3 regions of the Shewanella sp. T24-MNA-CIBAN-0130 genome follow, and region 2 is predicted to be linked to each of the others. Evidence: predicted binding sites of a transcription regulator. Region 2 holds the regulator's gene; each other region holds the start of a gene.
What was found. The regulator sigma-54, encoded in region 2, starts transcription at its own class of promoters, with help from an activator protein. The targets are predictions, from matches to a motif close to GTTGGCACGNNNNTNGNNT.

Region 1 (5,145 bases), on a different contig from region 2:
CTTCGCTGCTAGAGCGGACTACGTCCTGCTAGGGTCGCTTCGCTGCTAGAGCGGACTACGTCCTGCTAGGGTCGCTTCGCTGCTAGGGCGGACTACGTCCAGCTAGGGTCGCTTCGCTGCTAGGGCGGACTACGTCCTGCTAAGAACAGCTTCGCTGTTAAGACTTTATAGCCTCTATGCCTTCCGCTTTATTTTTTCCGTTTATTCGCTTGTTATCGGATGCGGCTCAGATTTTATAGTCTCTAGCCGCGAAGCGTCCTAGCAGCGAAGCGCTCTAGGCTGTTGCTCAGATTTTATAGCCTCTAGCCGCGAAGCGTCCTAGCAGCGCTCTAGGCTGTTGCTCTCTAGGCTTTATTAGGCTGTAAAATCATTACCGAGTGTTGAAATGGTGGAGGTTTTGCCTTTGTCATTGTAGGTTAAACTTGATGCATTACGGCTGGCTTGCAATGCTTGGGCAAATCGATTTAGGCTGGCGATATTGTGTTCAATTAAGCTGGCATTCTGGCTATTAATGTCTTTGCATTCTGCGAGAATAGATTTGGCCTGGGCGACTTTTTGTACCAGTCCAGGAGCTGTGGTAAGCAGGGCGTGCTGGGGGTGTTGAGCCAGTTTTTCGTCAGTCGCTTTCATATTGATTAAGCACTGGGTTTTGTCTTTGGAAAGCGTCAGTAGTTTGTCGGCATCTTGGTTTGTTAATGCGGCTTTTTCTTCAACAATAAGCAGTTTCAGCTGTGCTAAGGTCTGATTTTGGGTCTCTAACAGTGCACGTAGCTCATCGTTTGGTTGTTCGCTTGGTTGTTTATTTAGCTCTTCATTTAGCTCTGTCATAAATTACTCATTGGTTTTGTTAACTGACACTTATCTATGATGCAAGTTAGCACCTATTATCTGTGTGTCGTTAAAACAAATTAAAGAGTAACGTTTAACGGCTACTCTTTGTCAAACGATAGACTGCTTAGCTCTGCTTCAAAGCTGGCAATATTCGCAGCAAGCTTTTCTGGGTCGACTTTATAGCGTCCTTCAGAGATAGCGAGCTTAATTTCTGCGACCTTTTTTTGGTCAACTTCAGGTGTCGCTTCCATTTTTGCTTGCGCGCTCTGAAGCTGGTGAGCTTGAGCGGTGATGCTAACGGAATCGGCTTTAACCGGTGCCGCGGATTTTTGAGCCACAGCAGTATTAGATTGCTTAGCAGACTGCGTGTCACGTGCAGTGCGCATTTGGGTATTAGCCGCAGTGTTATGCTTAATGTCAATTGCCATTGGAGGCTCCAGCGTAATGTATTAGGTTCTTCAAACAGATTATCGGCACTGTTGGAAAAAACTTTAGTCCTAGTTTACATTCTTACTTCAACTTCGCCAACCCCAACCACCACCGCATCAAATTGTTTACTCGTGTTACTGTTTTTCACCCTGATGACGTCATCAAGATTGCCGTCACGCAGTGCTTCACCAAGGGTTTTTATTTGAACATTAGCGGTTCTAGCGTAGATGGAAACCGAGTCACCTTTGCACACAAAACACAGGTTATTACTCAATACAGGTGAGTCTTTTGCCACGCGACGTTTCACTCGCGAACCGATTAATGTGTGGGTATCAGAAAAAAAGTGGCCTCTTAAACTATATTGGTCAACATACATGATGTTTAAGTGATGTGGAGCAATAATTTGGTCTGGAGACAGTAGCTGGTTAGCCACCACGACAGGGTATTGTATTTCAACTCGAACAGAGAGATACATTTGCCATGGATAGTCATAGTCTGGGCTGATACAACTTAGTTTTACCATGTTATTTCGACTAATGGCTCTTTCACTGGCGAGTTCGGCATTAATCGGTGGATAGCAGCGCGGTGGACTAAGACGACCTTCAAGATTTTGTGGGGTAATTTGCACCTTAGCGTTGGCGTCGGCATCAATTTTTTTTGCGACCACCTCTTTAGCTAACGTATAAATGGCCGATAGTTTAGGTGTTACTATCTCTTCGCTAGCAAATGCTGGCAAAGAAAGCGTCATTGAGCACAAAAAACATAAAAAAAATACTTTCATAATGAAGATCCTAGCTTGTGTTGCCAGAATGCACCTATACTTTGGAGAACGAAAAATATGCGAGTAATCTCTGCATACGCAATAAGCTAAAAATGAGGTGAGGGCATGATAATAACATTTCCCTTTCGTCAAAAAAGTGTCAGTTCACTGTAAGTGTTAACTTAGTAAAAGTTAAAGCAAGTTGCATGCCCACTTTTAATTCAATAATTTGATAGGTATTTGCTAGGCTGCTGATGGTTTGCCCAGAATGTGTCATGTTCGTCTGATGAAAACCTCAATTGGGGGTAAATTGGGGGTAAATTAGAGACAGTAACGGTTATCAAATGGCCCTTTGTTCGGCTATTCACCTTGTATCGACTCACAATAGGCCCGCTATTGGCGCGGCGACTAACACTATTGTTAACATGTGAGTGCACCTTTATTAGCAAAACACATGGCATGTTTGATATTGCAGACTTGAAATAAACCCATTTTTAACGATTTATCCCCTCTCTTATCCAGGTTGAGGTTAAAATAGCTAGCAAGCGTATTATATTAAACCAAGGTTCACTATAATGTTAACCAACAATTTTATTCTTTTGAGTAACAGTTAACTACAAGGCTGTGTTATGTCGAGCATTTTAGAATCAGTAAATAAACGTACCCAGCTTGTCGGACAAAACAGATTAGAGCTGTTACTGTTTAAGCTTAACGGTCGTCAACGCTTTGGTATTAACGTATTTAAAGTAAAAGAGGTATTACAATGTCCTCCACTGACAAGGCTACCTAAGCTAAACCCCTATGTTAAAGGTGTTGCGCATATTCGTGGGGAAACCATTTCTATTATCGATTTAAGTGCAGCAACCGGTGGGCGTCCACTGACATCAACTGAAAATTGCTTTGTTATCATTTCCGAATATAACCGCAGTGTTCAAGGCTTTTTGGTCAGTTCTGTTGAGCGTATCATCAATATGAATTGGGAATCTATTTTGCCGCCGCCCCAAGGTTCAGGACGTTCTTCATATTTAACGGCTGTGACTGAGATTGAAGGTGAGCTGGTTGAAATTTTGGATGTTGAAAAAATTCTTGATGAAATTTCACCTGTTAAGACCTCTATCAGTAAAGAAGTCAGTGAGACGTTAACTATCGATAAAGAACAGCATTATCATATTATGGTTATTGATGATTCTACGGTGGCACGCAAACAAATTATTCGTTCGTTAGAGTCGTTAAATCTGCAAATCGATACCGCTAAAGATGGTAAAGAAGCGTTGATCATGCTGAAAAATATTGCCGCTGAAATGGATGATGTCTCAGTTGAGATCCCGCTGATTATTTCAGATATCGAAATGCCAGAAATGGACGGTTATACTTTAACTGCTGAAATTCGTGATGATCCAAAATTAAAGAACATAAAAGTAGTTCTACACACATCATTAAGTGGTGTGTTTAACCAAGCAATGGTAGAAAAAGTAGGTGCTAACGATTTTATTGCTAAGTTTAACCCCGATGAATTAGCCTCAGCGGTTAACAAACATTTGAGTTTATAAGCCTCTAATATTGAACAATATTAGAGGCTTAGCTCATTGGCCACATATTAGGAAGTTAATGTGACAGATAAATCACTTGCTGAAGCAGAGTACAATCAATTTAGGCTGTTTTTAGAGCAGCATAGCGGTATTGTGTTAGGTGAGAATAAACAATATTTAGTCCGCAGTCGTTTAGCGCCGTTGATGGGGAAGCATAATTTACCTTCTTTGTCTGAGGTGGTTAAAAAGTCGATGAAACCGATAGAACGTCAGCTGCGTGCTGAAGTGATAGATGCAATGACCACCAATGAAACCTTATGGTTTCGAGACCGTTATCCGTTTGAATTACTGAACAATACTCTACTGCCTGAATACAGTAAGCTTGGCAGACCGTTAAAAATATGGTCAGCGGCATGTTCTTCTGGGCAAGAACCTTACTCTTTGTCGATGACAGTGTTGGAATATCAACAGCGTAAACCCGGTGCTTTACCGGGCGGCGCGACGATTCAGGCAACGGACTTGTCACCATCAATGTTAGAGCGCTGTAAGAATGCTGAATATGATGGTTTAGCGCTGGCTCGTGGCTTGTCTGAAGAGCGTAAACGTCAGTTTTTTGATGCTTTACCGTCGGGCAACATGACAGTGAAAGATAATGTTAAGCGTTTAGTTAACTTTAGAGCACATAATTTACTTGAAAGTTATAGCTTATTAGGTAAGTACGATATTATTTTTTGCCGTAATGTATTGATTTATTTTGGGCCAGAGGCAAAGACTAAAATTTTGCGGCAATTTGCTGCCGCACTTAATCCCAAAGGTATTTTATTCTTGGGTGCGTCAGAATCTCTAGCAGGCTTAAGTGATGAGTTTACTATGGTTCGCTGTAATCCTGGTATTTATTACCAAAAGAAAATATAGATAAAATAACAAGTTAAGCTATTTATCATGCCGGCATTCGTCGGCATGTTTGTTTTTGTCTTTTATTCGTTTAAAAATTAAATTGTTGGCATAACCCTTGCTTTATTACTATCAGTTAGCTGATGGAGGCAATTTTATGGCGATTAATTTCGATAATGCATTAGGTGTTCACCAATATTCTTTGGGCATTCGAGCTCAAAGAGCAGAAGTAATTTCAAGTAATATCGCCAATGCCAATACTCCTCATTATAAAGCTCAAGATGTTAATTTTGCTGCTGCCATGAAATCGGCAAGCTCGCATCAACAGGGCTTGAGTATGAGTCAAACCACAGACAAACATTTTGATTTAACGGCGTTAAGTCAACAACATGTTCAATATCGTATACCAAATCAGGCCGATACTGGCGATGGTAATACCGTCGATACCCAGAAAGAACAAGCAGCATTTATGCAAAATTCGCTCGAATATCAAATGTCATTAGGCTTTCTTGAGGGCAAATTTAATGGCATGCGTAAAGCATTGAGAGGTGACTAATCATGAGTTTATTCAATATTTTCAATGTGTCTGGTTCGGGTATGTCAGCGCAGTCAGTGCGTTTGAATACTACCGCCAGTAATATTGCCAATGCTGATTCGGTGTCAAGCAGTGTCGATAAAACCTATCGTGCACGTCATCCTGTT
Region 2 (5,145 bases):
GTTGCTGCACGGGCATGTAATCCTAATTTGTTGGAAATGGTAACTTGGCGTTCAAGTTTGATCATTCATGCAATCCTATGCTCACTTAGCGGTGAGTTCACTTATACTTAATTCTCTGTGGCGAGCATTAACAGTGTGTTTACTGCCTTGCCTAAATCGTTTTGCTAATTGGTCTGCAATATATACCGAACGATGCTGGCCACCCGTACAACCAATCGCGATAGTCAGGTAACTGCGATTGTTACGTTCTAGGTGTGGCATCCAGGTTTCAAATAGGTTTTCAATTTGCCAAATGAACTTGTTGACCAATGGCTGACGCCCTAAAAATTCTTGTACGGGTTCGTCTAATCCTGTCAATGGGCGCAATTCTATTTCCCAGTGTGGATTGGGCAAAAAGCGTACATCAAACATAAAATCCGCTTCAGTCGGCATGCCGTGCTTAAAGCCAAAAGACTCAAAGTTAATGACCAATTCTTTATCGACACTGCCTAGTAGTATTTGCCTAACTTGGTCGCTTAACTCGTAGATATTTAGCGCCGAAGTGTCAATGTAATGGTCAACAATTTTTGCGGTAGGCTCAAGTAAACGGCCTTCTAATTTGATCGCTTCTTGCAGTGAAATATGATTTTTAGATAACGGGTGCAATCGGCGTGTTTCGCTGTAGCGTTTAAGTAACACTTTATCATTGGAATTTAGAAAGAAGCTGATAATTTCAGTGTCATGTTCAAGTAGGGCTAATTGGTCTTGAAGCACTTTGCCTTGTTCAGCAATGTTGCGGACATCAACACTAATCGCAACTAAATCATTACTGCCCTTGAGCTGAGCGAGTAATGTGCCAATGAGGGGTAGAGGCAAATTATCGACACAATAATATCCTAGGTCTTCTAATACTCTTAAGGCAACGGATTTCCCTGAACCTGAACGTCCCGATACTATGACAAGTTTCATGCAGTTATAACCCGATAAAGTTCTGTTGCGTTGTGGCTTTTGCGAAGCTGTTTCAATATTTGCTTATCGCTGAGCTTTTTAGCCATACTCGATAACGTGCCTAAATGTTGTTGGCACTGGTCTGCAGGTACTAACAAAGCAAATAAAATATCCACGGGCTGCTTATCAATTGCATCAAAGGCAATGGCTTCTTCACATTTAACAAATATCGCGATGGGGTGATCGATGGTCGTTAATCGACCATGAGGTATCGCAATGCCATTTCCTATACCTGTGCTACCCATTTTTTCTCTCGCTAATAGGCTTTCAAAAACCTCTTGCGAAGACAGGGTTGGATACTGGGCAGCGACTAAATTGCTGATGAGTTCCAGTACTTTTTTCTTACTGCCCGGTGTGGCACAGGTAGTGCATTCCGGCTGCAGAATGGTACAAAGTTCCATCGTTAGTGTTTTGTATACTTCTCTTTGTGTTTAATTACCTGACGGTCGAGTTTATCGATCAGGGCGTCTATTGCAGCATACATATCAGTATTTTCTGACATAGCAAAAATCTCTGCGCCATTAACGTGGATTTTGGCTTCTGCTTTTTGTTGTAATTTGTCTACATGGAGTACAACGTGTACATTATGGATCTGATCGAAGTGTCGTTCAAGCTTTGAAAATTTACCATTAACATACTCACGTAAAGATTCAGTTATTTCGACATGACGTCCAGTCAGATTTATATCCATAGAAAATCCTCCACAACCTTGTAGGTTATAAACTCTTACGTTGGTTTGAGGGCGGGATTAGCATTGCTTCTCGGTATTTTGCAATCGTACGACGAGCAACGTTTATGCCTTGTTCTGCCAGAAGTTGAGCCATTTTACTGTCACTCAATGGTTTTTTCTGGTTTTCTGCGGCAACCAGCTTTTTGATAAAAGCACGAATTGCTGTTGATGAGCATTCCCCGCCATCGTCAGTGCTGACATGGCTAGAGAAGAAGTACTTTAGTTCAAATAGTCCACGTGGGGTGTGCATATATTTTTGTGTGGTGACTCGTGAAATTGTCGATTCATGCATTTCTACTGCTTCAGCAATATCATTTAGCACCATAGGTTTCATGGCTTCTTCACCGTATTCAAAGAAGCCTTGCTGAAATTGCACAATGCAATTTGCCACTTTGAGTAGAGTATCATTGCGGCTTTCGATACTTTTAATAAACCATTTAGCCTCTTGCAAATGGCCTCGAATAAATTGACTGTCAGACTGATTTTTACTGCTTCTAGCCATGGCGGCGTATTGCTGATTAACGCCAATTTTGGGCATATTGTCTGGGTTTAACTCTACAACCCAACGGCCATTTTTCTTTAGTACCGTGACATCGGGAATAACGAATTCGTCATCGGTGGCGGTGATCAATAAGCCTGGACGAGGATTGAGTGATTGGATTAGGGTGATGGCGTCACGTAACTCATTTTCTTTTAGCTTAGTTTTGCGCATCAATAATCTAAAATCACGCCCAGCAATTAAGGTTAAATAGTCTTTGATTAGCAAACGGGCATTATCGATATGGGGTGTGGTGTTAGAGAATTGCGCTAATTGGATCAATAAACATTCACTTAAATCACGTGCAGCAACACCAACGGGATCAAAGTGTTGAATTCGTTTTAATACAGCTTCAACTTCATCTAACTCAACATTTTCGTCACCCATGGCTTCGAGAATATCGTCGGTACTTTGGGTTAAATAACCGCGTTCATCCACGGCGTCGATGATCGCTGTGGCAATGGCAAGATCGGTCTCTGAAAATGGAGTGAGATTTTTCTGCCATTCTAAATGTTCATACAGACCTTCGGTGGTTTCACCTTGAAACGGCATGTCATCATCGCGCATGCTAGCACTACCTGAACCTGACATCGGCGAGGCGGTGTACACTTCATCCCATGTAGTATCCATGGCTAAATCATCCATGGTTTCTTTGGTCATAGATTCTGCTGTGTCGACTGTTGAGGTGTCTTTTTCAATATTGACAATGCTGTTGTCACTGAAGTCTGTATCAGCTTGGTCGCGATTTTCTTTTACGGGGTCTTTTGCTTCAGAAAACTCATCTTCTATTTCAAGTAATGGATTTGAATCCAATGCTTGTTGGATTTCTTGCTGTAGCTCCAATGACGATAATTGCAGTAAGCGAATGGCTTGCTGCAATTGTGGGGTCATGGTTAAGTGTTGACCCATTTTAAGTTGGAGTGACGCTTTCATTTACCGCTTATCCCTAGATGATTTCCATAAAAGTGACAATTTATAAAACTGTAATGGATTGTCACGTACATCAATGATGTTTAACGCTGTTTAGATATCGTTCAATCAAATGAGTTAGATAGACTAAAGGCCCGTAAAGTAACTATAGCTTGAATTGTTCACCTAAGTACACCGCCCGAACTTGTTGATTGCTCAATACCTCATCAGGTGTGCCTTCGGCAATTAAATTACCTTGGCTGACGATATAAGCTCGCTCACAGACATCTAACGTTTCACGTACGTTATGGTCGGTAATTAATACTCCTAGACCTCGGCTTTTAAGTTGTTGAATGATTTTTTTTATGTCGATGACAGAAATCGGATCAACACCAGCAAAGGGCTCATCGAGTAGAATAAATTTTGGATTGGCGGCTAAAGCGCGCGCAATTTCAACACGACGACGTTCACCACCCGATAACGACATGCCTAGGCTGTCTCGAATATGGGTAATATGGAACTCTTCTAATAGATGCTCAAGCTGTTCAATACGTTGGTTTGTACTGAGTTCTTTGCGGGTTTGCAACACGGCCATAATGTTGTCATACACTGTGAGTTTACGGAAAATACTGGCTTCTTGTGGTAAGTAACCAATGCCTTTGCGAGCTCGCAGATGCATTGGATCGTCAGTGAGATCGTCATCATCAATTAAAATTCGACCCTTATCACTTTTCACTAGGCCGACAACCATATAAAAGGTGGTTGTTTTACCTGCACCATTGGGGCCTAAAAGCCCAACAATTTGGCCTGTTTTAACCGTTAAACTGACATCTTTAACAACTTGACGATCTTTATAGCTTTTAGCCAGATTTTCAGCGGTTAAGGTTATTTGGGTCATGGTTTGATCTGCTTTTTAACTGGGATTTCAGGGAGTTTTTGCTTTGGCGCAGACTCGTCTTGGAAATTCTCAGGTTGAATAATGGTGATAACCCGATCTTGCCCTGTGCCCGAACTTTCAGCAATAAGCTCTTGCGCATTGATGTTGTACTTAATTCGATTACCGGTCACTTGGCTACCCGATTGATTAAGTTTGGCATTACCTGTCAATGTTAGCGTGGTAGTCGCAAGGTCATAGGATATTTCGTCGGCACTGGCAGTACCAATTTGACCGTCATCTAATTCTTGTGAAAACGTCGCGGGTTTGCCAGTGGCGATAAGTTTCTTACTGGTGCTGTTTTCGGGGGTAAACGCCCGTAATTCATCAGCATTGATATTAATACTGCCTTGGACAATCTTAACCGGACCATTAAAAATGATTTGGTTATTTTTTATGTCAGCAAATTGGCTAACCGCAACAATTTTTAATTCTTGTTTCAGATCACCTTGTTTCGCCATAGCAGGCAAACTCAACAGGCAAAGTATGCTGCTCAATAACATAACATTGGCGCGAGTGTGGAGACGATTAATGTGGCTCATATGTTCCTTCTACCTGGCTCAGTAGCGATAATTGTTGCGAATTCAAGTCAGCATGTAGGCCTAAGCCTTTAATAATAAACCCTTTGCCTTTGATATACACCATCTCTTGTGAGGTGCCTATCATAGTGGTTAAGTCTACCGTCACCGCTTGGGTACTCAATGACTGCAGGGGTTCTTCTATATCAATGGCATCAATAATAACATTGTTTTCTAATATGACTTTGCTGGTGTTTTTATTCAATTGTCCTCGATCTGCACTTAATTGCCATTGTGCTTTACCATTTTCAGGGTAAATGAGGTATATCGGTTTGGTAAAGTGAGTGATGTCACTTGAAGCATAATGCTCCATGTGCTCGGCGCTGACTCGACTTTCGACAAAACCTTGTTGATTGAATTCCGTGGTGCGTAGGTTATCTGCAATAAAGTCAGGGCGCTCAATACCAGGTACTTTCACCGAGTCCATTTCACTGCGTTTTATTTGTGCTTGCCAGTACAACATAAAAGC
Region 3 (5,145 bases), on a different contig from region 2:
CTTGAACGTCCGCTGGGGCGAGCAGGGCAACTATTTACCGAGCTTATTCTGCAAGAATTTGCTCGATATCAACAGCAACAACAATCAGGGTTAAGTGGAGCCGGATTAGGGTAAACATTGGCATAATTCTATTAACTAACATAGAGATAATACAACGTGGATCCAGTATGTTGATATATTGTTATGTTAAATCGCCGATCATTTTGTTACCTTAAATCATACGTATCGAGCAATGCCTTATCGATGTTGGGCGATTGCAAACATTAAATAAATTTTTAGGGAATGAAAATAAGCATGAAAAGTCATGAAGTAGATTATGAAATTATTGGTTCTAGCATGCAGCTGGTTGAAGTTGAATTAGACCCAAATGAGTCTGTGATTGCTGAAGCGGGTGCCATGACCTATGTCGAAGAAGATATTGGTTTTGAAGCCAAGATGGGTGATGGCTCTGAGCTAGAATCTGGTTTTTTTGGTAAGTTACTTGGTGCGGGGAAACGGGCCATTTCCGGTGAGGGTATTTTTATGACCCACTTTACCAATGAAGGCCAGCAGAAACGTAAAGTGGCTTTTGCGGCGCCGTTTCCGGGGACCATTTTGGCGATAGACTTAGCTCAACATCAAGGCGAGCTTATCTGTCAAAAGGACAGTTTTTTAGCGGCAGCCTTAGGCACGCAAGTGAGCATGAAATTTAATAAGCGCTTAGGAACCGGGTTTTTTGGTGGTGAAGGATTTATCCTACAAAGCCTTAAAGGTGATGGCATGGCGTTTGTGCATGCGGGTGGGACACTGATAAAAAAAGAATTGCATGGTGAGACCTTGCGGGTCGATACGGGTTGTTTAGTTGGATTTACTCCCGGGATTGATTATGACATTCAGCGTGCGGGCTCGTTAAAGTCGATGGTATTTGGCGGAGAAGGCCTGTTTCTTGCCACTTTAAAAGGTCATGGGACTGTGTGGTTACAAAGCTTACCGTTTTCTCGTATGGCTGACAGAATTATTGCTCATGCGCCTTCAAATGGCGGTAAAGATCAAGGTGAAGGTTCAGTACTCGGTGGAATAGGGCGGATGATTAACTAATCGGGATATTAGCATTGAGTGCTCAGACGATTATAAGTCATCGCGCCGATTTAGTCTGAGCTGTCCTTAAAGGGATTGAATAATTTTTGTGTGCCCAAAATGCGTCAATGGCAATTAAAGGTTGTCGATGCTATTAGGCAAATAAAAACCGATAGCATTAGGCTATCGGTAATTAAGAATAGCGGCAGTTCACATGTCATTAATAAGTGGGTTTAGCGATAATAGTTTGCCCGATAGGGGTTAAACTTAACAAGGCCAACTTAATGTGTTGTATCGCAAAGGGGATCCCAATAATGGTGATGAAACAGGCTAATGCATGCACTAAATGACCAATAGCGAGCCAAATCCCAAAACATAAAAACCATAGCACATTACCCACTAAGCCTAGTGTGCCAGTACCAATATCTTCTTGGCCAGAAATGTGTTTGCGGTTAACGGTTTCTTGTCCAAATGGCCAAAAAGCTAATTCGCCAATAACAAAACAGGCTCTGCCAAAAGGGATGCCAATGATACTGATAAAGCACAGTACCCCCACAAGCCACCAAGCAAGGCCCATAACAAATCCACCCATTAAAAACCAAGCAATATTAAAGATTAAGCGTAAAAGTGACATTTTCATTCCTATCAAGAGTCAATATTAATTACTATATAGCGATAACTAGCGATAATCATGCCATTATTATAAGCTTATGATTCTAATTGTTTAAATGTTATTTTCGACATTGAGTGTCTGTTAGGTCTGACAATTAATACAAATGAATCGATGAGAATTATCATTTTTTAGTTAAAATACCCATATTACAGTTGATTGAGAGAAGACATGTTTTCGATAAGCCCAGTAGAGTCGATGAACTTTGACGGCCACACCCTCTACATTAAGCGGGATGATTTATTGCATGCTGATTTCAGTGGCAATAAAGCACGTAAGTTTTATCATTTTTTGCATCATGATTATTCATATGTGACCCGCCTAGTAGGGGCCGGTTCTGCACAAGCTAACTCTTTGTATTCATTATCTGTGCTGGCTAAGCAGCAGGGCTGGCAATTTGACTATTACGTTAGCCATATTAGCAAATTTTTACTACAACACCCCCAAGGCAATTACGCTGCCGCGATACAAAATGGGGCTAATATTATTAATGTTGCTGAGTTGCCATATGCCGATAACATAGCCGGCATGCATTTAGATGATGTTGTGCAATACATTATGTTATCAACTCCGACTTACGCCGATAAACAACATCTACTGTGTATTCCTGAAGGTGGGCGCTGTGAATACGCAGAAACGGGTATTGCGCAGCTTGCGAGTGAAATTATTGAGTGGGCTCAGATTAGACAACAAATTAAGCTCATGGTTTTTTTACCTTCTGGTACCGGCACCACAGCAGCTTATTTAAATAAGCAACTAATACAACAGCTCGCTCAATTGCAATTAACACCAGTACTTACCATTGAGGTATTAACCTGCAGCACGGTTGGCGGTGATGATTACTTACGCCAGCAATTTTCACAATTAATTGATGAAGTTTATTATCCTCACATTGTTAGTGATGGGCATAAATATCATTTTGGAAAATTATCGCAACGTTGTTTTGATATGTGGCAAACCGTATGTCAGTCTGGAATTGAATTTGAGTTGTTGTATGACCCTGTCGGATTTTTAGTCTTACAACATTATTTGAAGACTAATACGTTGACTAATACTGATATTTTATATGTACATCAAGGTGGGATATTAGGAAATAAAACGATGTTGCCAAGGTATCTACGAAAGTTTTCAAATTCGATTAACGCTTCATGACAACGAAAACGTAGTCACGCTCTAATTTTCGTCAGATTTACGACGATTAAGAAAATTAACTCATTGATAAAATGGGTTTTGTGTGAGTTTCGTTAGGTTTTTTGTTCTTATTCGACTGAGGTTTGAACTGGAGTAGTCGTAAAGTAGTAATTCATTTTGCTCTGTTTTAATAAACATCGGTAATTGAGAGGAGAATACCGAGAAATGAGTTTATTAAATACCAGAGCAAATGATTAACGCTTAGCGTTAGGGATATTACTTATTTGCAGAGATTAACCATTTCATGAAGTTCATTGCTTCAATGCGCTTTGAAAAGGTCTTTTTGTTTTTACCTAAGCTGTCGGTAAAAGCAATTGAGTTTTTGTTTGACGAAATAGAATTAACCGGGAAGCTAACTGAGATTTCGTGTCCATTCATGTTGTATGACATTGGTCACACTCCTTTTTATATATTCACCATTAGGTGAGACAATTGTTCAATAAAATATCCTTGGCATTTTTTAGTGTTGCGAAAGATTAATGTTTCGAGATTTAACTTACCCTATCTTTTACTCACTAATCAAGTGTTGTTATGTCAATAGTTGATTAAGGTCTACTTTGTGTCAGCAACATTGATGTTGTGACATAACCTTAAGGCACTTGATACAAATGGCACTTAATTTTGTAAGTTGAACATAGTTTTATGACAGCAAGATTACGTGGATAGAAATTATCGTATCAACATAGATCAATTGAAAATCAAAAACGATGAACATAAGCTTGTCTTGGGTTTATTTACGAAGTGAAGTTGAGCAGACTTACAGGTAGGTAACCAAAATTAACAAGAAAACTAAATCTGCATGGATAATATACTGAGTGTTTGCATATGGCAATAGTCTTTTTCAAATTTTAATCAAATTAAAGCTCATTTCGATTAAAAAATAAGCAATGGGGCCAGCTGTGCGGTTGTTTATACTTAAAATAGCCTGTGATGCGGACATTTTGTAAAAATAGATGATGAGCATGCTCATCACTTATGCTCTACCTAACGGTGTTAACAACGTAAGCCCAGCTATGCACTAATCATGTCTAAACCACCCTAGCTTAACTTTGTTTACTGAAACAAATTAAGCTAAGGAACTTCAAAACGGAATAATAAACGTTTATTAAACCGCACCTATAACTCTAGATGCGTAGCATTGGCCCAGAACTTCAGCAATTGATGATTCAATATACCTTGCTAGCAAAACAAAGGCTAAGTTCACTGTTAATAACCTGAAGATAGACTGAATTTATCCGTTTATCACATTTGATATTACGATTTTAAATTAATAAACCAATGATTAATAAAGTAAATCGCCAATTGGATTTAATAACTTACTTATGCCTTTAGTAAAATATAAAGGGGCATCAACAATGGTATAACACAAACAGCCTTCAAGTGTTTTAGGAGAATGTTGATGTTCTTTGTCGAGCAACATAAAATCACCAGGTTTATAAGTGTTGTAACAGTCGCTGAACTCTCCTGCGAGTAGTAAGGTCAGTTCTGCACCTTTATGAGTATGCTCAGGGATCTCACCATTAGCAGCTATGTGTAACAAGCTTGCTCTTGCTTGCGGCTCACCGGTATCGAGTCGTAAACGACTGACTTTGCCAATACCTTGCCAAGAAGCGTTAATTTTTTTACGAAAAACTCTTGGCAGTGGGTAATGATGACCTTTAATGCTGACACTGTTATCTTCAATGCTATTGTCGGTATTAGGTTGCGCAGCTTCTAAGGTATCTAAGGTTGAATTCAAGAACTGGGCAAGCAATGCATCTAGCTGATTATTATCAGTGCTATCAACCGATTGAGGTGCCGCAGTTGTATTAAATTGCTGGTCAGACAAGGTAATCGTCATTTGATCGAGTTGCTGTTGGCAATGTTGGCAAAATTCGGCGTGAGCAGAGATTGCCATCGACATAGACAGTGGAAGTTCGCCTTTAGCATGGAGAGACAGTAAATGCGGGTCTGGGTGGTAATTAATCATAGTGTTTCTCCATAAAACTTTTTAATTTTTCCAATCCTAGTCGAAGCCGAGATTTAACGGTGCCGATTGGAATATTAAGTTTATCTGCTAACTCTTGCTGAGTAAGCTCTTGCATATAGATGCCTTGGACTACTTGACGCTGCAGAGGAGGTAACTCTTTCACGTGCTGTAATAATGTTGCCGATAACAAAAAATCTTCATCATTATGTTCAGCGTCATCGGACTCAAATAAAGGCCAAATATCATCACCGAATGAATC

Region 1: the regulator sigma-54 is predicted to act here: its motif matches at 2,216-2,234, upstream of flgA (flagellar basal body P-ring formation chaperone FlgA).
Region 3: the regulator sigma-54 is predicted to act here: its motif matches at 1,737-1,755, upstream of AAEZ02_RS18610 (YccF domain-containing protein).

The regions. Positions count from the first base shown of each region.
Region 1 covers NZ_JBEOPP010000045.1:7,991-13,135, forward strand. Annotated here, with positions in the region: gene AAEZ02_RS16080 (flagella synthesis protein FlgN) at 355-828, opposite strand; gene flgM (flagellar biosynthesis anti-sigma factor FlgM) at 930-1,259, opposite strand; gene flgA (flagellar basal body P-ring formation chaperone FlgA) at 1,334-2,041, opposite strand; gene AAEZ02_RS16095 (chemotaxis protein CheV) at 2,650-3,570, shown strand; gene AAEZ02_RS16100 (CheR family methyltransferase) at 3,631-4,464, shown strand; gene flgB (flagellar basal body rod protein FlgB) at 4,601-4,999, shown strand; gene flgC (flagellar basal body rod protein FlgC) at 5,002-5,145, shown strand, end outside.
Region 2 covers NZ_JBEOPP010000003.1:143,653-148,797, forward strand. Annotated here, with positions in the region: gene AAEZ02_RS02400 (HPr family phosphocarrier protein) at 1-65, opposite strand, end outside; gene rapZ (RNase adapter RapZ) at 82-948, opposite strand; gene ptsN (PTS IIA-like nitrogen regulatory protein PtsN) at 945-1,388, opposite strand; gene hpf (ribosome hibernation promoting factor) at 1,391-1,678, opposite strand; gene AAEZ02_RS02420 (RNA polymerase factor sigma-54) at 1,704-3,188, opposite strand; gene lptB (LPS export ABC transporter ATP-binding protein) at 3,331-4,062, opposite strand; gene lptA (lipopolysaccharide transport periplasmic protein LptA) at 4,059-4,640, opposite strand; gene lptC (LPS export ABC transporter periplasmic protein LptC) at 4,627-5,145, opposite strand, start outside.
Region 3 covers NZ_JBEOPP010000062.1:7,647-12,791, forward strand. Annotated here, with positions in the region: gene AAEZ02_RS18600 (LysR family transcriptional regulator) at 1-114, shown strand, start outside; gene AAEZ02_RS18605 (TIGR00266 family protein) at 289-1,077, shown strand; gene AAEZ02_RS18610 (YccF domain-containing protein) at 1,277-1,690, opposite strand; gene AAEZ02_RS18615 (1-aminocyclopropane-1-carboxylate deaminase/D-cysteine desulfhydrase) at 1,898-2,878, shown strand; gene AAEZ02_RS18620 (hypothetical protein) at 3,134-3,307, opposite strand; gene AAEZ02_RS18625 (ChrR family anti-sigma-E factor) at 4,200-4,886, opposite strand; gene AAEZ02_RS18630 (sigma-70 family RNA polymerase sigma factor) at 4,879-5,145, opposite strand, start outside.